2 regions of the Streptomyces sp. NPDC014727 genome follow, and region 2 is predicted to be linked to the other one. Evidence: predicted binding sites of a transcription regulator. Region 2 holds the regulator's gene; the other holds the start of a gene.
The links. Region 2 encodes HrcA, which represses chaperone genes, less so after heat shock. Its sites were predicted from a motif close to TTNGCACTCNGNNNNNCNGAGTGCNAA; they were not measured.

Region 1 (10,958 bases), on a different contig from region 2:
CGTCCGAAGGCCCGCAGACACTGCGGGACCGTTCGGCCGGGGGGCAGGGCGCACGTCCGGACGACATCCGCTCGCTTCTGCAGGACGCGCTGGACAGCGAGCGCTGCGAGGACCAGCGCTTCTGGCGTTCGACCTGGCTGCGATGCATGGCCGTGGCGGCTGACGGCCCCGGGGCACTGGAAGCGGATGTGGAGGAAGTGCTGCTGCGGCGCAATCTCTCGAATCCCGTCCTCTTCGTGTTCGACGGGCTGGAAGACTTCTTCCAGGACCTCGAAACCGACGCACAGGCCAAGCGTATGGCGCTGCGCACGTTGTTCACGGATGTGCCGGACTGGTTCCGCATGATGCGCAGTCGGCGACTCGGGTTGGTGATCTTCGCCCGCAAGGATCTGGTCCGGCACTCCCTGCGCCAGAACGTCGGCCAGTTCCTCGATCGGTACGACCCCTACGAACTGCGCTGGGACGCGCACGAAGCCTTGCGTCTGGCTCTTTGGGTGGCCACCACGGCCGAGGCGGTACCACCCGGCGAGGGGGAACTCGCCATGATGGCACCGGATGCGGTGGTGCAGGCCCTGGTTCCGGTCTGGGGTGCGAAGCTCGGCCGAGACAATTCACGGGAGGCGTGGACCGAGCGGTGGGTCCCTGCCGCTCTGGCCGACTTCAACGAGCAAGTACAGGCCCGTGACGTCGTTCGCTTCCTCCGGGATGCGGCAGAGCTGTCCATGAACGACGAGGACTGGCAGGACCGGTTGCTCAGCCCGTCCGCGCTGCGCTCATCTCTGGTGCGTTGCAGTGCCGAGAAGCTGAAGGAGCTGCAACAGGAGAATCCGAGCCTCGGGAATTTGCTGCGGTCGGTCGGCTCCAGGGCCGACGAGGTGGTGATGCCCTTCGAGGCGGAGGCCGTGGGCCTCGACGCCAACGGCATCGTGGCGCTGGAGGAGGCCGGAGCCCTGGCCCGGGACAATGACGGGCGATACCGCCTTCCGGAGATCTACCGGCACGCCCTCGGCTTCCGGACCAGGGGGCGGGCCCGGGTGGTGCGGAGCTGAGTCGGGGGTGGCGGCGCGGACGGGCACTGCCACGGGCTGCTATCCCGTCCGGCCGCTGCCCTGTCCGGCCCCGCCTCCGGGGCACCCGCCCCCCGTCCGGTCGCCGGGCCCTGCCCGATATCGTTGACGGCCCGGGGCATTAGTCCCGCAGCGCGACCAGCTGGTCCAGGAACCACTGCTGCGGCGGCAGCGCCACCGCCGCCGCGGCCAGCCGCTCCGTGCGCGCGGCCCGTTCGTCGTCCGCCATCGTCAGTGCCTCGTGCAGCGCGGCCGCCGTCGCGGACACGTCGTACGGGTTCACCACGACCGCGTCGCTGCCCAGCTCCTCGTACGCCCCCGCCTCCCGCGACAGCACCAGCGCGCAGCCGTGGTCGGAGACGACCGGGACCTCCTTGGCGACCAGGTTCATGCCGTCGCGGATCGGGTTGACGAGCGCCACGTCGGCCAGCCGGTACGCGGCGAGCGAGCGGGCGAAGTCGTCCTTGACGTGGAGCACGACCGGGGTCCAGCCCGCGGTGCCGTACACGGCGTTGATCTCGTCGGCGACCCGCTGCACCTCGGCCGTGTAGTCGCGGTACACCGCCAGGTCCTGCCGCGAGGGGTAGGCGAAGGCGACATGGACGACGCGCTCGCGCCATTCGGGCCGCTCTTCGAGGAGCGCGCGGTAGGCGAACAGGCCGCGCACGATGTTCTTGGACAGCTCCGTTCGGTCCACTCGTACGATCGTCCTCCGCCCGGGGCCGACCTGCTCCCGCAGCGCCGCCATCCGCTCGTCCACATCCGCCTCGTGCGCGCGCCGGCGCAGGAAGTCCGCGTCCGCGCCCAGCCCGTGCACCCCGACCCTGGTGCGGCCGGTGCCGCCCAGGATCTCCGTGCAGCAGCCGATGAACGCGTCCGCCCAGCGCCGGGTCAGGAAGGCCGCCCGGTCCGCGCCCAGGATGCCGTGCAGCAACTGCTCGGCGATGTCGTCGGGGAGCAGGCGGAAGTAGTCGGCGGGCGCCCACGGGGTGTGCGAGAAGTGGCCGATCCGCAGGTCGGGGCGGAGCTCACGGAGCATGCCGGGCACCAGCGCCAGGTGGTAGTCCTGCACCAGCACGGCCGCGCCCGGACCCGCCTCCTCGGCGAGTGCCACGGCGAAGGCCCGGTTGTAGGTCTCGAACGATGCCCACTGACGCCGGAACTCTGCGTCGAAGACCGGCTCCAGCGGGGTCTGGTACAGCATGTGATGGACGAACCAGAGCACCGAGTTCGCGATGCCGTTGTACGCGTCCGCGTGCACGGCGGCGTCGATGTCGAGCATGCGGACGCCCTGCTCACCGACCCCGCGCCGGATCGCCTCCCGGTCCCCGTCACTGAGCGCGGCGCACACCCACAGCTTGTCCTTCACGGCGCTCAGCCCGGATACGAGCCCGCCGCCGCCCCGCTTCGCGTCGAGCGATCCGTCCGTGCTCAGGGTGTACGACACCGGGCCGCGGTTGGACGCGACGAGAACCTGCTCGGAGGGCTCGGCGGGCGGCTGATCCCAAGGCGCGGCAGCAGGCTCGGCAGGGAGCCGGGCGGAGGGCAGGGCGGCGGACTGGGCTTCGTGCTCGGAGACCATGTTGCGGAATCTAGCCCGATCACGAACCACCCAAACGTGCGAAGTCAGGCGACGTCAGGCCGCGCGGCGTGAAACGTACTCCTCGATCTCGCGCATCGGCGGGCGCTCCTCGGTGTCCACCGGATGGGTGCGCGGTACGAAGCCGTCCTCGCCGCGCTCGAACTGGGTGAGCGAAGGCCGCACCAAGTGGCCGCGGGACAGCCGGAGCTGGGCGGTCCGGTAGATCGCCGCCGCCATCCGGCCGAGCGCCTGCCCGTCCTGGTGGCGGTGTTTGCGGACCCCCACGTCCACCTGGGCCAGCGCGTCCAGGCCCACGGTGTGCAGCGCGTCGACCAGGAGGCCCAGTTCCACCCCGTAACCGACGGGGAAGGGCAGCTGTTCGAGGAGCGAGCGGCGCGCCGCGTACTCGCCGCCCAGCGGCTGGACGAAGCCGGCCAGCTGCGGCCAGTGCAGATTGAGCAGCGGACGGGCCACCAGCTCGGTGACCCGTCCGCCCTGGCCCGCCGTGTCGCCGAGCGGGCGGTCGTACATCGCCTTGACGAACCGCACGTCCGGGTCGGTCAGCAGCGGCCCGACGATGCCGGAGACGAAGTCGGCCGAGAATTCCTTCAGATCGGCGTCGACGAAACAGACGATGTCGCCGCCGGTCACCAGGAGCGACCGCCACAGCACTTCGCCCTTGCCGGGCACGGCCGGTATCCGCGGGAGTATGTCGTCGCGGTGCACCACCCGCGCACCGGCCTCCCGGGCCACCTTCGCCGTGGCGTCCGTGGAACCGGAATCGATCACCACGAGCTCGTCGACCAGCCGGACCTTCTCCATCAGCTCGCGCCGGATCGCCGTGACTATCTCGCCGACCGTCGCTTCCTCGTTCAGCGCGGGCAGCACGACGCTCACGCTTCCGCGACGCGGGTCCCGGGCCTTGGCGGCCAGGAGCCGGTCCAGCGGGCGGTCGGCGGCCGACCAGGAACGCCTGGCCAGCCAGCTTTCGACCTCTTCCAGCACGGTCGATACTCCCTGTATGTGATCCATCTCGCGGTTCGGACGACTATCTCAACTGTCCGCTGCTTCGGTTACAGTCTTGAACAACGCGGATGGCCGTCGCATGTCGGGGTCGGTCCGCCAATAAATGCCTGGATCAGAGATCCAGTGCCACAGCGCTCATCCAGAGGGACTGAGGGAACGGCCCGTTGAAGTCCCGGCAACCCTCCTGCCGACCGCGAGGTCAGGTGGGGAAGGTGCCAATTCCGTCTCGTGGCGAAACGCGCCGCGAGGAAGATGAGGAGAAAGGGCCTCGCCTCCATGGCTGCGCAGACCGTTGCAGTAAGCACCAATTCTTCCACCGACGCCGTCGACCTCGGCCCCGCCGCGGCGCTTTCCTGCCGCGAGTGCGGCGAGCGTTTCGAACTCGGCCCCCTTTTCGCCTGCGCGTCCTGTTTCGGGCCGCTGGAAGTGGCGTACGACCTGCCGAGCGGCTCTCCCGACGAGCTGAAGAAGCGCATCGAGGCCGGGCCCGACAACATCTGGCGCTACGCGCCGCTGCTGCCGGTCCCCGCCGATGTCGCGGACAAGCCCAACATCAACCCCGGCTTCACCAAGCTGGTCAAGGCCGACAACCTCGCCCGCGAGCTGGGCGTCACCGGAGGCCTGTACGTCAAGGACGACTCCGGCAACCCGACGCACTCCTTCAAGGACCGCGTCGTCGCCATCGCCGTCGAGGCCGCCCGCGCCTTCGGTTTCACCACCCTCTCCTGCTCCTCCACCGGCAACCTCGCCGGTGCGGTGGGTGCCGCCGCCGCCCGCGCCGGCTTCCGCTCCTGCGTGTTCATCCCGCACGACCTGGAGCAGGGCAAGGTCGTCATGGCCGCGGTGTACGGCGGCGAACTGGTCGGCATCGAGGGCAACTACGACGACGTCAACCGCTTCTGCTCGGAGCTCATCGGCGACCCGCTCGGCGAGGGCTGGGGCTTCGTCAACGTCAATCTGCGCCCGTACTACGGCGAGGGCTCCAAGACCCTGGCGTACGAGATCTGCGAGCAGCTCGGCTGGCGGCTGCCCGACCAGATCGTCATCCCGATCGCGTCCGGCTCGCAGCTCACGAAGATCGACAAGGGTCTGCAGGAGCTGATCAGGCTCGGACTCGTCGAGGACAAGCCGTACAAGATCTTCGGCGCCCAGGCCGAGGGCTGCTCCCCGGTCTCCACCGCCTTCAAGGCCGGTCACGACGTCGTGCGGCCCCAGAAGCCGAACACCATCGCCAAGTCCCTGGCGATCGGCAACCCGGCCGACGGCCCGTACGTCCTGGACATCGCCCGCCGCACCGGCGGCGCGGTCGAGGACGTCGACGACGAGCAGGTCGTCGACGCGATCAAGCTGCTGGCGCGCACCGAGGGCATCTTCGCGGAGACGGCCGGCGGGGTGACGGTCGGCGTGACGAAGAAGCTGATCGAGGCCGGTCTGCTCGACCCGGCGCTGACCACCGTCGTCCTCAACACGGGGGACGGCCTCAAGACCCTGGACGCGGTGGCCGCCACCTCGCAGGCGACCGCGACGATCCGGCCGAGCCTGGACGCGTTCCGCGCCGCCGGCCTCGCCACCAGCTGACCACCCGAGACCGAAGGAAGGCACCCGCCATGAGCGTCAAGGTCCGTATCCCCACCATCCTCCGCACCTACACGGGCGGCCAGGCCGAGGTCCCGGCCGAGGGCTCGACCCTCTCCCAGGTCATCGCGTCCCTGGAGCAGAACCACCCGGGCATCGCCGCCCGCGTCCTGGACGACCAGGGCAAGCTGCGCCGCTTCGTGAACGTGTACGTCAACGACGACGACGTGCGCTTCGAGGGCGGTCTGGAGACGGCGACGCCGGACGGCGCCGGAATCTCGATCATCCCGGCCGTCGCGGGCGGCTGCTGATCCTGCGTCCGACTGCACAGTGTTATGGGAATTGCCCCCTCTGCGAGAGAAGCGGAGGGGGCAATTCTGCATGGTTGAGCGCGGTACAGTGTGGGAAGTCCCCCCAGCTGCCCGTGCCACCCGCATATGAGAATGCGCCTGGTCGCGACAAGATGCAGCCAAAGTGCCGGATCTCCTTGCGCCATAAGTCACGTTTGCCCGGCCCGACTTGCCCGGGAATCCCATGAATTCCGCATATTCGGGCGTTCGGCGCTGCCCAGAATTCTCGTCCGATTGACCTGTTGCAGAGGGCAGTTGGGCAGATACATTCGGCCGCGGTCGACGCGTTCCGGCGCACGCACCCTCTCCTGTCGGAGGGTGAGTTCTGACCCGGGTCCGCGAAGTGCGGTCCTGCGCAAGGGCCAGTAATAGGGGAGTTAGGCATGGCTCAGGGCACCGTCAAGTGGTTCAACGCGGAGAAGGGGTACGGCTTCATCGCGGTCGACGGTGGTGCGGATGTTTTCGTCCACTACAGCGCGATCCAGATGGACGGGTACCGCACCCTTGAAGAGGGTCAGCGAGTTGAGTTCGAGATCTCGCAGGGTCAGAAGGGGCCGCAGGCGGACATGGTCAAGCTCGCCGTCGGCTGAGCTCGACGCGTTCGGCCAACGACACCACTCACTCACGCACGGAGGGCCCGTACCCCTGGGGGTACGGGCCCTCCGCGCGTCCGCGTCCGGGCCCGCCGTGCGGAGTCGTCCTTGTCCACATCCGGAGGAGGACGCTTGCGCCCTCCCGCTCGCCCGACCGCCACTCCTCAGCGAGCCTTCTTCGAAGGCGCTTGCACTCAAGGGGGTCGAGTGCTAATCATTGGCGTTAGCACTCTCCAGGTGAGAGTGACAGAACTTGGACCGGGCCGGTGAGGCCCGCAGGTCCGGTGGGGCAAGGAACCACCGGTCACGCAGGCCGTCCGTCGCGGGCGCCACTCGGTCCGGAGCAATCCACCCCTGTCCGGGAGGACCACTTCACATGGCCAAGATCATCGCGTTCGACGAGGAGGCCCGGCGCGGTCTCGAGCGCGGCATGAACCAGCTCGCCGACGCCGTCAAGGTCACCCTTGGCCCCAAGGGTCGCAACGTCGTCCTTGAGAAGAAGTGGGGCGCCCCCACGATCACCAACGATGGTGTTTCCATCGCCAAGGAGATCGAGCTGGAGGACCCGTACGAGAAGATCGGTGCGGAGCTGGTCAAGGAGGTCGCCAAGAAGACGGACGACGTCGCCGGCGACGGTACGACCACCGCCACCGTTCTCGCCCAGGCTCTCGTCCGCGAGGGCCTGCGCAACGTCGCCGCGGGTGCCAACCCGATGGCCCTCAAGCGGGGTATCGAGAAGGCCGTCGAGGCCGTCTCCGCCGCCCTCCTGGAGCAGGCCAAGGACGTGGAGACCAAGGAGCAGATCGCTTCGACCGCCTCCATCTCCGCCGCCGACACCCAGATCGGCGAGCTCATCGCCGAGGCCATGGACAAGGTCGGCAAGGAAGGCGTCATCACTGTCGAGGAGTCCCAGACCTTCGGTCTGGAGCTTGAGCTCACCGAGGGTATGCGCTTCGACAAGGGCTACATCTCGGCGTACTTCGCCACCGACATGGAGCGCATGGAGTCGTCCCTCGACGACCCGTACATCCTGATCGTGAACTCCAAGGTCAGCAACGTGAAGGACCTCCTTCCGCTGCTGGAGAAGGTCATGCAGTCCGGCAAGCCGCTGCTGATCATCGCCGAGGACGTCGAGGGCGAGGCCCTGTCGACCCTGGTCGTCAACAAGATCCGTGGCACCTTCAAGTCCGTCGCCGTCAAGGCCCCGGGCTTCGGTGACCGCCGCAAGGCCATGCTCGGCGACATCGCCATCCTCACCGGTGGCACCGTCATCTCCGAGGAGGTCGGCCTCAAGCTGGAGAACGCCGGTCTCGACCTGCTCGGCCGCGCCCGCAAGGTCGTCATCACCAAGGACGAGACCACGATCGTCGACGGTGCCGGTGACAGCGACCAGGTCCAGGGTCGCGTCAACCAGATCCGCGCCGAGATCGAGAACTCCGACTCGGACTACGACCGCGAGAAGCTCCAGGAGCGCCTCGCGAAGCTGGCCGGCGGCGTGGCCGTCATCAAGGCCGGTGCCGCGACCGAGGTCGAGCTCAAGGAGCGCAAGCACCGCATCGAGGACGCGGTGCGCAACGCCAAGGCCGCCGTCGAGGAGGGCATCGTCGCCGGTGGTGGCGTGGCTCTGCTGCAGGCCTCGGCCGTCTTCGAGAAGCTGGACCTCTCGGGTGACGAGGCGACCGGCGCCAACGCTGTCAAGCTGGCGCTGGAGGCCCCGCTGAAGCAGATCGCCGTCAACGGTGGTCTTGAGGGCGGCGTCGTCGTCGAGAAGGTGCGCAACCTGGCCGTTGGCCACGGTCTGAACGCCGCGACCGGCGAGTACGTCGACATGATCGCCGAGGGCATTCTCGACCCGGCGAAGGTCACGCGCTCCGCCCTGCAGAACGCCGCGTCCATCGCCGCGCTGTTCCTCACCACCGAGGCCGTCATCGCCGACAAGCCGGAGAAGGCCGCCGCGGCCGCTCCGGGCGGCATGCCGGGCGGTGACATGGACTTCTGATCCTGACGGATCGGTAGTTCCGCACAGCTCTGCCGCATCGGCCCCCAGGGATTCGTCCCCGGGGGCCGATGCCGTTTCCCGTTTCCCGTTCCTCGGGCGTCGGGCGTAGGGCCGCAGCGTCGACGGAAACAACGTCTGCTTCGTCGCCCAGGACGCCACGTACATCGGCCTGCACGCGCCGCGGAACATCGGGGCCCGGCGACCGGGCCGTACGTGGCCGCCCGGCCTTGTCGCACTGCGGGGGTCCTGCGCACACGGTGCCCGCCGGAGCACCGTGAGCGCGTGACTCCGCCCTGGCGAAGCCCTACGGGAGCCGGTCGAGGAGCCAGGTGCAGAGTTCCTCCGTCACGAGGGTGTGCCCCTCGTTCCGGGACGCGAGCTCGTACTCGTCCAGCCCGCTCTCCTCCTGCGGGAGTTCGGAGATGTTCGTGTACAGCTCCTCGTCCGTGTCCAGGTCGCGGACGTCGACCGCGCTGACGGCGGGGACGAAGCAGTGCGAGCGGATGCGCACGTCGGTCTTGAACCCGAGGACGGGGCTGAGGGCGTTGAAGGCGTCCGCGAGGATGCCGAAGCCTTCCAGCGAACCACCGGGGGCGCCGTCGATCGATGGGAGACCGGACGTGCGCACCTCGTTGGTCTTCAGCGTCACCACTCGCAGCTTCGCGGCGCGTTCGTCGTCGCCCGGGGCCTGGGTGTAGAGCTTGGTGCCCGCGACCGAGAGACCCTTGCCCTCCAGGGCCAGTTCGCCGGCCCGCACATCGGTGCCGGTGCCGACGGCCACGCCGTTGGCGACACCGATCCGCCGCGGTCGTTGCGGCCATTCGCCGACGGCTGCCATCTCCGCGAGGAACGCGGCGCGTTCGTCGCTCTGGTCCGGTGTCCCGTCCCACTTCGCGAGGTGCCGCCACAGCAGCTCGCGCGCGGCCGGGCTGTTGATCTGGTCGGAGAACCGGCTGTCGAGGTCCTTGATGTAGTGCGCGAACGCCTGGAGTGCGATCGGGATCCAGGCGCCGCGGTGCGGGCTGTCGTACGAGAAGTACAGCGACGTCTCGTGGTCGACGCCCTGGCTCTCCATCTTGGCCAGGGCGTGCCGGGTGACCAGCCCGCCCATGCTGAATCCGCCGACGGTCAGCGGTGCGTCGCCCATCCGCTCCGCGATGGCGTGCTGGATGGCGGCCTGCGCGGTCCTGGAGTTGTCCAGAATCGATGCACTGCGCTCATGGAAGCCGAGAAGGATCACGTCGCGTCCTCGACGACGCAGCTCGCTGATGAGCGCGTAGTCGCCGAACTCCATGATCTCCCAGCAGAAGTCCAGGCTGCTCGGACCGGTGTTGAATCCGTCGGCGAAGATCACGGGCCGTACAAGGCCCTGGTTCCCCTCGCCGTGGTAGACCCAGGCGGTTCCGCCCGGCAGGTCCCACACGGTGTTGGGTGGCAGGGGGAGGGCGCCGTGCTTCTCGGCGTCCAGGCGGGGGCCGGGGGCCAGGGCGATGGCGCGCCTGCTGTGAAGCTCCGAGACGATCTGCTCGTGGGTCGGTTCGGACATGGTTCGTTCCCCTTTGAGTTGATTCGTTACAAAGCGTGCCATGATGACCACGCAAAGTAGCGACCCGAAGGGGAAGTGGATCAAACCACTCCCAGGTGGGAGCCGGTTTCGGACACCCCGCGATCACGGAGGCGGGGGCGGGGCGGGCGGCCGATCCGCTCGGAGCACGGCTTCATCGCTGCCCGGACCTCGTTCATGCGGCTGCGTACGCCGGTGGGCGGGATGGTTCCGGGCGGGCCGGTGGGAGTGTCGACGGGGTTGCCCCGGCAGGGTCCGCACCGGCCGCCGATCAGGGCCTCCGCGCTGCCGGGCGCGCGGCACTCGCCGCACTCCAGGGTGCGCAACACCGTCCGGTGGTGCGTCGGAGCGGCCCGTTCGGGTGGCATCTTGTCGGTCAGTCGCCTGCGGACGAGAGCCGCGGCGTGGTGGACGGGGGCGGGGAGGCCGTCGGTGAGGGCGTGGAGCAGTTCCGCTTCCGTGGCGCCGCGCTCGAACCAGCCGGTGACCTGCGGCTCCAGTGCCGCGCAGTCCGCCGCGGAGAGGGTGAGGGCGGGGGTGGTGCGGCCCAGCGCGGCCAGCAGTACGAACGCGCGGGAACGGGTGGGGTGTTGACGTTGCTGTCGCTGCTCGGGCGGTGCGTCGCCCCGGCTGAACGCCGCCCACCAGTCGTCGTCCCGCGCGGTACGGGAGAAGAACGTGCGGGTCACCCAGAGCAGGACCTCGTCATGGGCGACGCACTCGCTGCCCCGTCGCAGATGACCGGCGTCCTGGAGCCGGTTGAGGGCCGTCCGCAGCGCGCACTGGCCGTACGGGAGGACCTTGGCCAGCGTCTTCACGGAGATGTCGGCGCCCTCCGGGAGCCGGTCGACGTACGCCGCGATGGATGCCTCGCGGGGTGGCAGATGCGCGAAATCGTGCTCGGTGCGAGGGAGTTGTGCGGGGGCTGAGCGCTTGCCGTAGCCCGGATTGGCCATCGGGTGCGGGAGTGTGGGCAGGGATACGTGCGGGGCGCACGGGGCGGTACTAAGCTGGCTGGCAGCCATGAGATCGCGCTCCTGACGATCGAAGTGGTCAGGCCCCTGTTCGGTGTGTCAGCACCGGCAGGGGTCGTTCGTTGTTCGGAACGCTAGAACGTCGCCACCATCCGTGGCAAGCCGGTCACGGGAAGTCAACTCGCCGGGCGGGGAGGGTGGGTGGGAAGTGGCCCACCTCCCCTTCCT
Region 2 (10,958 bases):
CCCGCCTGTGCTCGGAGACGTCGTCGAGCGTGACACCGCCGAGAGAACCCTCGCGCTGGATCCGGCCGACGTCGGGCCCCTTGATGCCGTGCTCGGCGAGTCTGGCGGGCAGCATGCGGCGTCCGTCGGGTTCGACCAGCCGGTAGCCGTACGACTCGACGGGGTGCGAGAGCCGGTGGCTGCTGAGCGTGTACGCGTCCGTGGCCGCGAGCACCCCGTCGGCCGCGACCGGGGCCTCGGTGAGCTCGACGGTCTCGCGGTAGGCGGTCGCGTACCGCAGCCGCTCGAAGAAGCGCTGCCCGCTCGCCGGGTAGTGCGCGGTGACCGGGTGCGGGACCTGGTCGAGGTTGATCCGCTGGATCACCCCGGCCAGGCCGAGCGAGTGGTCGCCGTGGAAGTGCGTGACGCAGATCCGGTCGATGTCGTGCGCGGCGACGCCGGCCCGCAGCATCTGGCGCTGGGTGCCCTCACCCGGGTCGAAGAGGATGCCCTCGCCGTCCCAGCGCAGCAGATAGCCGTTGTGGTTGCGGTGTCTGGTCGGGACCTGGCTGGCGGTGCCGAGGACCACGAGTTCGCGTACGGACACGGTGTGCGATCGACCGTTCTAGCCGGGGGGCCACTGCAGTCCGCGACCGCCCAGGACGTGGGCGTGCGCGTGGAAGACGGTCTGGCCGGCGCCGGAGCCGGTGTTGAAGACGACCCGGTAGCCGCTTTCCACGATCTTCTCGTCGGCAGCGACGTGGCCGGCCTCGCGCAGTATGTCGGCGGCGACCCCCGGCTCGGCCGCGGCGAGGGCGGCGGCGTCCGGGTAGTGGACGCGGGGGATGACGAGCACGTGGGTGGGGGCCTGAGGGTTTATGTCCCGGAAGGCGACGGTGGTGTCGGTCTCCCGGACGATGGTTGCCGGGATGTCACCCGAGACGATCTTGCAGAACAGGCAGTCGGGCTGCGGTTCTCCCGCCATGGGGTCGGCTCCTCGGTCGGTGGTGATCGTTGTACGGCATGGTATCGGGGCGCCGACGGCGGGCTCGTTCCCCGTACCGGGAAGGGGCGGGCGGGCTGACCTGCCGACCGCAGGCGCACTCGCCCCCCTCCCGCGTCCGCCCCCTACACCCCCGGCGGCTCCGGCGCCCGCTTCGCCGGCGTCTGTGCCAGCGACGCCAGTGCGATCCGGATCGCCTCGTCCAGTTGCGGATCGCGCCCCGCCGCGTGGTCCTGCGGCGTCATCACGACCTCGACATCGGGATCGACCCCGTGGTTCTCCACGCCCCAGCCGTAACCCTCGAACCAGAACGCGTACTTGGGCTGGGTGACCGACGTCCCGTCGACGAGCTGGTAGCGGCTGTCGATGCCGACCACCCCGCCCCAGGTACGCGTACCCACCACCGGCCCGATGCTCAGCGCCTTGATCGCGGCGTTCACGATGTCGCCGTCCGAGCCGGAGAACTCGTCGGCGACGGCCACCACGGGGCCGCGCGGCGCGTCCTCCGGGTAGCTGTACGGCCGCATCCCGCGCGGCATGTCCCAGCCGACGATGCGCCGGGCGAGCTTCTCCACGATCAGCTGCGAGGTGTGGCCGCCGCGGTTCTCGCGGACGTCCACGACCAGCCCCTCGCGGGCCACTTCGAGGCGCAGATCGCGGTGGAGCTGGGCCCAGCCCGAGCCGACCATGTCGGGCACATGGAGGTAGCCGAGGCGTCCGCCGGAGTGCTCGTGGACGTAGGCCCGCCGGTCGGCGACCCATGCGTGGTAGCGCAGCGCCTCCTCGTCGGCGACCGGCACGACGACGACATGGCGCGGGTAGCCGCCGTCCACCGGCGACACGGTCAGCTCGACCGGCTTGCCGGCCGAACCGGTGAGCAGCGGTCCGGGTCCGGTCACCGGGTCGACCGGCTGCCCGTCGACGGCGAGGATCGTGTCCCCGACGCGCACCGCCACCCCGGGTGCGGTCAGGGGCGACCGGGCCGCCGGGTCGGAGGTCTCGGAGGGCAGGATGCGGTCGATGCGCCAACTTCCTTCGTCCGTACGGGAGATGTTGGCGCCGAGCTGCCCCTGCCGGGTCGAGTCGTCGCGCCATCCGCCGGGCGGCGTCACATAGGCGTGCGAGGTGCCGAGCTCTCCCTGCACCTCCCACAGCAGGTCCACCAGGTCGTCGTGGGTGGCGACGCGCTCCAGCACCGGGCGGTAGCGGTCCAGGACTCCGTCCCAGTCGACACCGCCCATGTCGGGACGCCAGAAGTTGTCCCGCATGATGCGCCCGGCCTCGTCGTACATCTGACGCCACTCGGCGGCCGGGTCGAGGATCCGGCGGATCCGGGAGAGGTCGACGGTGACGCTGCTGTCGCCGTCGTGGTCGTCGTCACCGGCCGGTACGCGGCTGTCGGACGGCACGACGCGCAGCTTGCCCCGGGTCCGCAGGACGATCCGCTTGCCGTCGCCGCTGACCTCGAAACCGCCGACGTCCGAGGCGAGTTCCTCGCAGCGCAGCTTCTCCAGGTCGTACCGTTCCAGGACGGTCTCGGGCCGCCGGGAGTCGGGCGTGGCGCCGCTCGTGCCGAGCACCCCGGTCACCGGGTGGCTCAGCCACAGCAGCCCGTCCCTGGCGGCCCGCAGCGTGGAGTAGCTGGCGGCCTCGACGGGCAGCGGCACGATCCGCTCGGCGAGTCCTTCGAGGTCGATCCGGGTGACGGGCAGCGCGGTCGGGTTGTCCTCGCCGTCGCCGCCCTTCTCCTTCTCGGTCGGGCGGCCGTGGCGCTGCGGCCCGAACGGTGAGGGCGTGGTGGCGGCGAGCGTCAGCAGATGCGGACGGCAGGCGCCGATGAACGCCAGATCGAAGACGTGGGCGTCGTAGACCGGATCGAAGGACCGCTCCGAGAGGAACGCGAGGTGCTTGCCGTCGGTGGTGAACGCGGGGGCGAAGTCCCGGAAACGCAGCGGGGTGGCCTCGGCGACGGACAGATCCGCGAGGTGCGCGAGTTTGAGCTGTCTGAGCGGATCGGGTCCGGGGTGCGACCAGGCCAGCCAGGAGGAGTCGGGCGAGAAGACGAGCCCGGAGACGTCGCCGTGCTCGCTGCGGTCCACCTCGTGGACCTCACCGCTCTCCCGCTCGACGATCAGCACCCGTCCGTCGTGCGCGGCGACGGCGAACCGGCTGCCGTCCGGTGCCGCGGCGAGGTCGAGGACCCTGCCGATACGGCCTGCGGCGAGGCGACGCGGCACGGCGCCCGGTGCGGTGCCGGTGGCGGGGGCGCACTCCAGGGCGTCGTCGCCCTCGGCGTCGGTGACCCAGACGGCGTGCTGGTCGCCGTCCGCCTGGAAGGCGCGGGGCATCCTGGCCCGTACTCCCGGTTCGACGGCGAGCGCGCGGGCCGGGCCCTCGCGGTGGGTGACCCAGTGGACGGCACCGCGCGTCGCGACGGCACTGCCGCGTCCCGTACGGTCCGGGGACGCGGAGTCGAGGTGGCTGCCCGCGTGCACGGGGTGCGGCTGGAGGTCGGCGCGCTGGCCGCCGAGCCGGATGTCGAGTCGGCGGGGTTCGGCTCCTTCGAGGTCGTCCAGCAGCCAGAGTTCACCGGCGGAGGCGTAGCAGACGCGGGTGCCGTCGGTGGTCGCGTGACGGGCGTAGAAGCCTTCGATGCCGCTGTGGCGGCGCAGGTCCGAACCGTCGGGGAGCGAGGAGTAGAGCGCACCGACCCCTTCGTGGTCGGAGAGGAACGCGACCCGTTCCGACGTGCGCGACTCCGGTCGGCCGGCAAGGGCCCCGCCGCCCACCCACATCGGGGCTTCGATGTTCCCGTCGAGGTCCTCGTGCAGCCGTACGAACTCCGCCGGGCCGTCGCCCGCGCCCTCTGCCGCGATCCACAACTTGCCCGCGGTGCCGCCCCGGTAGCGCTTCCAGGTGGCGGCCTCGCGCCCCATCGTGGCCGAGAGCAGCAGGATCCGTCCGCCGGGCCCGTACGCGAGGGAGCCGACCGGCCCGTACGGCAGGGTCCGCGCGGGACCGCCGTCGACCGGGACGGCCCTGGCCCAGCTGCGCCGCATCGACGCCTGCCCCTGGGCGCTGATGACCAGCACGTCGCCCTCGGGCGTCCAGCCGCGGACGGAGGTCCGGGCGTCGCCCCAGTACGTGAGCCGCTCGGAGGGGCCGCCGTCGACCGGCGCGATGTGCACCTCCGGGGCCCCGTCCCGGGTGGACGTCCAGGCGACCCGGGTTCCGTCGGGAGATATCCGCGGGTTGGTGACCGGTCGGTTGTCGGCGCTGACGCGCCAGGCCCGGCCGCCGTCCAGCGGCGCCAGCCAGACATCGTCCTCGGCGGTGAAGGCGATCAAATCGCCCTGGACATGGGGGTATCGGAGGTAGGCAGGCTGCGTCACACCGATCAGCCTAGGCCGCGGGCGTGCTCCGCGGAACCGAGTTGGCCGGAGTCCGCCGGGTGGCCGCACAGCGGGCGCGATCACTTGCGCAGGGGCGTCTCGGTCACCGTGACCGTCACGGTGACCGTCGGCCGGGCGCCGCCGTTGCCGCCGCCGAGGGGCGGGTTCACGGCAACGGGCGACGGGACCGCGGTGCAGTTGCCGAGCACATCTGCCCGGAAGACGACCCTTCCGGCGGCCTTCCCGGTCAGGTCCCCACGCACACACCGCCCGTCGAGCGCCTCGGTCACCTGGCCGGCGATCGTGATGGCCTTGCCCTTGCCGGTCCTCCCGGTGCAGTCGACGTTTGCGCTCCGGCGCGCGGAGGCGGACGGCGACGCGCCCCCGATCCGGTCCCCCACGACGTCGGCCGTGCAGCTCAGCCACTGGACATCGACCCCGTTGCGCTCCAGGGCGCTGGTGCCGGTCCGGTCGGTGGTCACGGCGATGGATGCGGAGTTCAGCCCGCCCGCGGGTTCACAGGCCACGACACCTGCGACCGCCGCGCCCGCGAGTGCGGACGCGGCCAGAAAGCGACGGATACTTCCCTGACCCCATGCCCTTGATGTCCCCATACGGGCAGCTTCCCACCGTTCCCCCGCGGGGCGGTAGACGGCTTGCGGCCACACCGGGGGTGGCTCCGGCGCACGAAAGGGGGCTCGGACGGGGCGGTCTCACGACCGGCGGCGTCTCACGACCAGCGGCCGGTGCGCCCCAGCAGCAGTGCCGTTGCCGCCGTGCCGGCCGTCGAGGTGCGCAGGACGCTCGTCCCGAGCCGGCAGATCCGGGCGCCCGCCGCGGCGAAGGCCTCCAGTTCATCCGGTGAGACCCCGCCCTCGGGGCCGACGACCAGCACGATCTCGCCCTGGGTGGGGAGTTGGGCGGTGGCCAGCGGCTCGCTGTCGTACCCCCGCTCCTCGTGCAGGACGGCGGCGAAGTCCGCCGTGGCCACGAGCGCGGCAGCCTGTCTGGTCGTCAGTGCGTCCGCGACCTCGGGAAAGCGGACCCGGCGCGACTGCTTGCCCGCCTCCCGGGCGGTGTTGCGCCATTTCGCCAGGGACTTGAGGCCGCGGTCGCCCTTCCACTGCGTGATGCAGCGCGATGCCTGCCAGGGCACGATCGCGTCGACGCCGGTCTCCGTCATCGTCTCGACGGCGACCTCGCCGCGGTCGCCCTTGGGCAGGGCCTGGACGACGGTGATACGGGGTGCGGGCCGGGGCTCCTCGTGGACGGCCACCAGGTCGGTGACCACGAGCCGGTCCTTTCCCTCGGCGGCCCTGACGACGCCCTCCGTCCAACGGCCGTGGCCGTCCGTCAGCACGATGTCCTCGCCCGCGCGCAGCCGCTTCACCGACACGGCGTGGCGGCCCTCGGCCCCTTCCAGGACGAACTCGGGCCCGTCGGGAACCTGTTCGACGACGAAGACCGGTGCGGTCACTGCGTACTCCCTGTGCTCACTGCCGTCCGTGCGGCGTCCAGTTCTTCGGCGAGCAGGCCGACCAGCCGGCCGGCGGGCAGCTCGCGTGCCATCCGATGCCCCTGCCCCGCCCACAGCGCCATGCCCTGGGCGTCCCCGGCCCTGGCCGCCGCCTTGCGCAGCCCGGCGGTCAGATAGTGGACCTGCGGGTAGGCGGCCGGGGCGTACGGACCGTGCTCACGCATGAAACGGTTGACCAGGCCCCGGGCCGGGCGGCCGGAGAAAGCCCGGGTCAGGGCGGTCCGTACGAACAGCGGGTTGGTCAGTGCCTGCTTGTGCAGCAGATGCGCCCCGGACTCGGGGCAGACGAGGAAGGCCGTGCCGAGCTGCGCCGCCTCCGCGCCCGCGGCGAGCACCGCGGCGATCTGGGATCCGCGCATCAGCCCGCCCGTGGCGATGATCGGCACCTGTACCGTCTCGCGGACCTGGGCCACCAGGGAGAGCAGTCCTGTCCCGGTGCCGTCGGTCTGCGGGTCGTCCCGGTGGGTGGACTGGTGGCCGCCCGCCTCTGTGCCCTGGACGCAGACCGCGTCGGCGCCCGCCCACTGGGCGGTCTGGGCCTCCTCGGGCGTGGTGACCGTCACCACCGTGTACGTGCCGGCTCCGGCGAACGCGTCGAGGGTGTCGCGGGTCGGGCAGCCGAAGGTGAAGGAGACGGCCGGGACCGGGTCCTCCAGAAGGATGGCGAGCTTGGCCTCGTAGCCGTCGTCGCCGCCGCTGGAGTCCGGGTCGCCGAGCGGGGTCTCGTACCAGGCGGCCTCACCGGCGAGCTGGTGCCGGTACACCTCGACGGCGCTCGGGTCGGCGAGCCCCGGCTGCGGCATGAAGAGATTGACGCCGAAGGGCTGACCGGTCAGCCCGCGCAGCTGTTTGATCTCGTTGTACATGCCGTCCGCGGTCTTGTACCCGGCGGCGAGGAAACCCAGCCCGCCCGCTTCGGCGACGGCGGCGACGAGCTGCGGACAGGACGCGCCACCCGCCATCGGGGCCTGCACGATCGGATACCGGCAGAGATCGGTCAACACGGATGACATGACCGCATCGTGTCACGTCCCGCACGCCTCGGCGTGCGCGGCCTGCGGTCCACTTTGCCCTTAAACGCCGGACGGGCTCGGCGAGCGAGCCCGTCCGGCGGTCAGGAACGGTGTGCGGGAACCGTCAGCGGCCGTTGAAGGCGTCCTTCAGCCGGGAGAAGAGCCCCTGCTGTCCGGGCTGGAACTGGCCGGTGGGCCGCTCCTCGCCACGCAGCTTCGCCAGGTCCCGCAGCAGTCGCTCCTGCTCCGGGTCCAGCTTCGTCGGGGTCATCACCTCGACGTGCACGATCAGATCGCCGCGCCCGCCGCCCCGCAGATGCGTGATGCCGCGCCCGTGCAACGGGACGGACTGTCCGGACTGGGTGCCGGGCCTGATGTCGACCTCCTCCAGTCCGTCGAGCGTCTCCAGCGGCACCTTGGTGCCGAGCGCGCCCGCCGTCATGGGGATGGTGACCGTGCAGTGCAGATCGTCGCCGCGGCGCTGGAACACCGGGTGCGGCAGCTCGTGGATCTCCACGTAGAGATCGCCGGCCGGACCGCCGCCGGGGCCGACCTCGCCCTCGCCCGCGAGCTGGATGCGCGTGCCGTTGTCGACACCGGCGGGGATCTTCACGGTGAGCGTGCGCCGCGAGCGGATGCGGCCGTCGCCGGCGCACTCCGGGCAGGGGGTCGGCACGACCGTGCCGAAGCCCTGGCACTGCGGGCAGGGCCGCGAGGTCATGACCTGGCCCAGGAAGGACCGGGTGACCTGGGAGACCTCACCGCGGCCTCGGCACATGTCACAGGTCTGGGCGGAGGTGCCGGGCGCGGCGCCCTCGCCGTTGCAGGTCGCGCAGACGACGGCCGTGTCGACCTGGATGTCCTTGGTGGTGCCGAACGCGGCCTCCGCCAGATCGATCTCCAGCCGGATCATCGCGTCCTGGCCGCGCCGGGTGCGCGAACGGGGCCCGCGCTGCGACGACGCACCGAAGAACGCGTCCATGATGTCGGAGAAGTTGCCGAAGCCGCCCTGCCCGAATCCGCCCGCGCCACCGCCGCCGGAGGCGGACAGCGGGTCGCCACCGAGGTCGTAGACCTGCTTCTTCTGCGGGTCCGACAGCACCTCGTAGGCGGCGTTGATCTCCTTGAACCGCTCCTGGGTCTTCGGATCGGGGTTCACATCCGGATGCAGCTCACGGGCGAGCCGCCGGAATGCCTTCTTGATCTCGTCCTGAGATGCGTCGCGGCGCACGCCGAGTACGGCGTAGTAGTCCGTGGCCACTTACGACTCCGCCAGGATCTGTCCGACGTAACGTGCCACTGCGCGTACCGCTCCCATCGTTCCGGGGTAGTCCATGCGGGTCGGTCCGACCACGCCGAGTTTGGCGACTGCCTCGTCGCCCGAACCGTAGCCGACCGCGACGACGGACGTGGAGTTGAGCCCCTCGTGGGCGTTCTCGTGCCCGATCCGTACGGTCATGCCCGAGTCCTTGGCCTCGCCGAGCAGCTTCAGCAGCACGACCTGCTCCTCCAATGCCTCCAGCACCGGCCGGATCATCACGGGGAAGTCGTGCCCGAACCGGGTGAGGTTGGAGGTGCCGCCGATCATCAGCCGCTCCTCCGTCTCCTCGACGAGGGTTTCGAGCAGGGTGGAGAGCACGGTGGACACGGTTCCCCGGTCCTCGCTCTCGAAGGATTCCGGCAGGTCCTGCACCAGCTGCGGGACGTCCGTGAAACGGCGCCCGACGACCCGGCTGTTGAGCCGGGCCCGCAGATCGGCGAGAGAGGTCTCACCGAACGGAGCGGGGCAGTCGATCATGCGCTGTTCGACCCGGCCGGTGTCCGTGATCAGCACGAGCATCAGCCGGGCGGACGCCAGCGAGAGCAGTTCCACATGCCGCACCGTGGACCGGGTCAGCGAGGGGTACTGCACGATGGCGACCTGCCGGGTCAGCTGCGCGAGCAGCCGAACGGTGCGGCCCACGACGTCGTCGAGGTCGACCGCGCCGTCGAGGAAGTTGTGAATGGCGCGACGTTCCGGCGACGAGAGGGGCTTGACGCCCGCGAGCTTGTCGACGAAGAGCCGGTAGCCCTTGTCCGTCGGGATGCGTCCCGCGCTGGTGTGGGGCTGGGCGATGAAGCCCTCGTCCTCCAGCACCGCCATGTCGTTGCGGACGGTGGCCGGGGAGACCCCCAGCTTGTGCCGTTCGGTGAGCGCCTTGGAGCCAACAGGCTCCTCGGTGCCGACATAGTCCTGGACGATGGCGCGCAGCACTTCGAGTCTGCGTTCGCTGAGCATCGCGCACACCTCCAGCTGTGTTTCCTCGGTGGTTCTCGGGCCGTTCCTGATACTTTCCCAGGAATCCTCCTGGCACTCTGTCGATGTGAGTGCCAGCAACCCCCCGGCCAGTGTACGGCGGACGAGTGGGGGCCTAGCAAGGGCGACCGGCCACCCTGCCGCGAGACCGTGCAGGTCTTTTGCGGATAGCGTCGCGGTATGAACGCCTCTTGGGAAGAGTTCGGCTGGGAGCGACTCGGTCACGGAGTGGGCCGGCGGCGGCTTCCCGGGTGGGATGCGACGGTCGCGCTGGTGGCCGGAACGGACGGCGCGCTGCTCTACGACACCGGATCGACGCTCCGCGAGGGGGCGCAGGTGCGGGCCCAGGCACAGGCCCTGCTCGGCCGGAGGGTGACGCATATCGCACTCAGCCACCCTCATTTCGACCATGTGCTGGGTACCGCGGCCTTCTCCGGCGCCCAGGTGTACGGAGCGGTCGGCATGGCCGGGCTCCTGAAGCGCGGGGCGGACGAGCTGTGCGCCGACGCGGTGCGCCACGGGGTGCCCGAGCACGACGCGGTGGAGGCCGCCGGTGTGCTGATGGCGCCGCACCACGAGGTGTGCGACGAATGGACCCTCGATCTGGGCGGCGGCCGTCAGGTGCTGCTGGCGAACGTGGGCCCCGCCCACAGCGGTCACGATCTGGTGGCGCTCGTCCCCGGCTCCCCGACGGTGGTGCTCTGCGGCGACCTGGTCGAGGAGTCCGGCGAACCGCAGGCGGGCCGGGACGCGGTGCCGTCCCGCTGGCCGGCCGCGCTGGACCGGCTGCTGGCGCTCGGCGGCGAGGACGCGGTGTACGTCCCGGGGCACGGGGCGGTGGTGGACGCGGCGTTCGTCAGGGCCCAGCGCGACCGGCTGGCCGCGCTCTTCGGCGTGTCGTGAGATGTTGTCGTCCTATCGTCATCCGATGCGCAGCTATCAGCCGGACCTGACCCCGCCGTGGAAGAGGTCCGCCCCCGTTCCCGAGGTCCCCGCCGAGCCCGATCTGGTCGTGGAGGAGGTCTCCACCGGATTCTGCGGTGCGGTGATCCGCTGTGAGAAGACGGCCCAGGGTCCGACCGTGACCCTGGAGGACCGTTTCGGCAAGCACCGGGTGTTCCCGATGGAGCCGCGCGGCTTCCTGCTGGAGGGCCGGGTGGTCACGCTGGTGCGCCCGTCGGCCGCCGGTCCCGGGCGCCCCACACGTACGGCCTCGGGGTCGGTCGCGGTCCCCGGCGCGCGCGCCCGGGTGGCGCGGGCGGGCCGGATCTATGTGGAGGGCCGCCACGACGCGGAGCTGGTCGAGCGGGTCTGGGGCGACGACCTGCGGATCGAGGGCGTGGTCGTCGAGTACCTGGAGGGCATCGACGACCTCCCCGCCCTCGTGCGCGAGTTCTCCCCCGGCCCGGACGCCAGGCTCGGCGTCCTGGTCGACCACCTGGTCCCCGGCTCCAAGGAGTCCCGGATCGCGGACCGGGTCTCGGACGCGGACGTACTGGTGGTCGGCCACCCCTACATCGACGTGTGGGAGGCGGTGAAGCCGTCGTCCGTGGGCATTCCGGCATGGCCGGTGGTGCCGCGCGGCCAGGACTGGAAGACGGGCGTGTGCCGCTCGCTGGGCTGGCCGGAGAACACGGGGGCGGCCTGGCAGCGGATCCTTTCCACGGTGCGCTCGTACCGGGACCTGGAGCCGGCGCTGCTGGGCTCGGTGGAGCATCTGATCGACTTCGTGACGGCG

Region 1: a site for HrcA is predicted at 6,381-6,407, ahead of groL (chaperonin GroEL). Genes of this name have one in related genera too.

What each region holds. Positions count from the first base shown of each region.
Region 1 is NZ_JBIBYR010000029.1:48,025-58,982, forward strand. It holds gene ACF1B9_RS31495 (KGGVGR-motif variant AAA ATPase) at 1-1,049, shown strand, start outside; gene ACF1B9_RS31500 (trehalose-6-phosphate synthase) at 1,189-2,649, opposite strand; gene ACF1B9_RS31505 (glucosyl-3-phosphoglycerate synthase) at 2,704-3,654, opposite strand; SAM riboswitch class I at 3,808-3,934, shown strand; gene thrC (threonine synthase) at 3,952-5,253, shown strand; gene ACF1B9_RS31515 (MoaD/ThiS family protein) at 5,283-5,561, shown strand; gene ACF1B9_RS31520 (cold-shock protein) at 5,984-6,190, shown strand; gene groL (chaperonin GroEL) at 6,570-8,192, shown strand; gene ACF1B9_RS31530 (hypothetical protein) at 8,497-9,738, opposite strand; gene ACF1B9_RS31535 (hypothetical protein) at 9,819-10,781, opposite strand.
Region 2 is NZ_JBIBYR010000005.1:346,257-357,214, reverse strand. It holds gene ACF1B9_RS11790 (ribonuclease Z) at 1-586, opposite strand, end outside; gene ACF1B9_RS11785 (histidine triad nucleotide-binding protein) at 605-964, opposite strand; gene ACF1B9_RS11780 (S41 family peptidase) at 1,108-4,374, opposite strand; gene ACF1B9_RS11775 (hypothetical protein) at 4,455-4,988, opposite strand; gene ACF1B9_RS11770 (16S rRNA (uracil(1498)-N(3))-methyltransferase) at 5,105-5,851, opposite strand; gene ACF1B9_RS11765 (nitronate monooxygenase) at 5,848-6,924, opposite strand; gene dnaJ (molecular chaperone DnaJ) at 7,049-8,185, opposite strand; gene hrcA (heat-inducible transcriptional repressor HrcA) at 8,186-9,202, opposite strand; gene ACF1B9_RS11750 (MBL fold metallo-hydrolase) at 9,401-10,123, shown strand; gene ACF1B9_RS11745 (DUF3097 domain-containing protein) at 10,149-10,958, shown strand, end outside.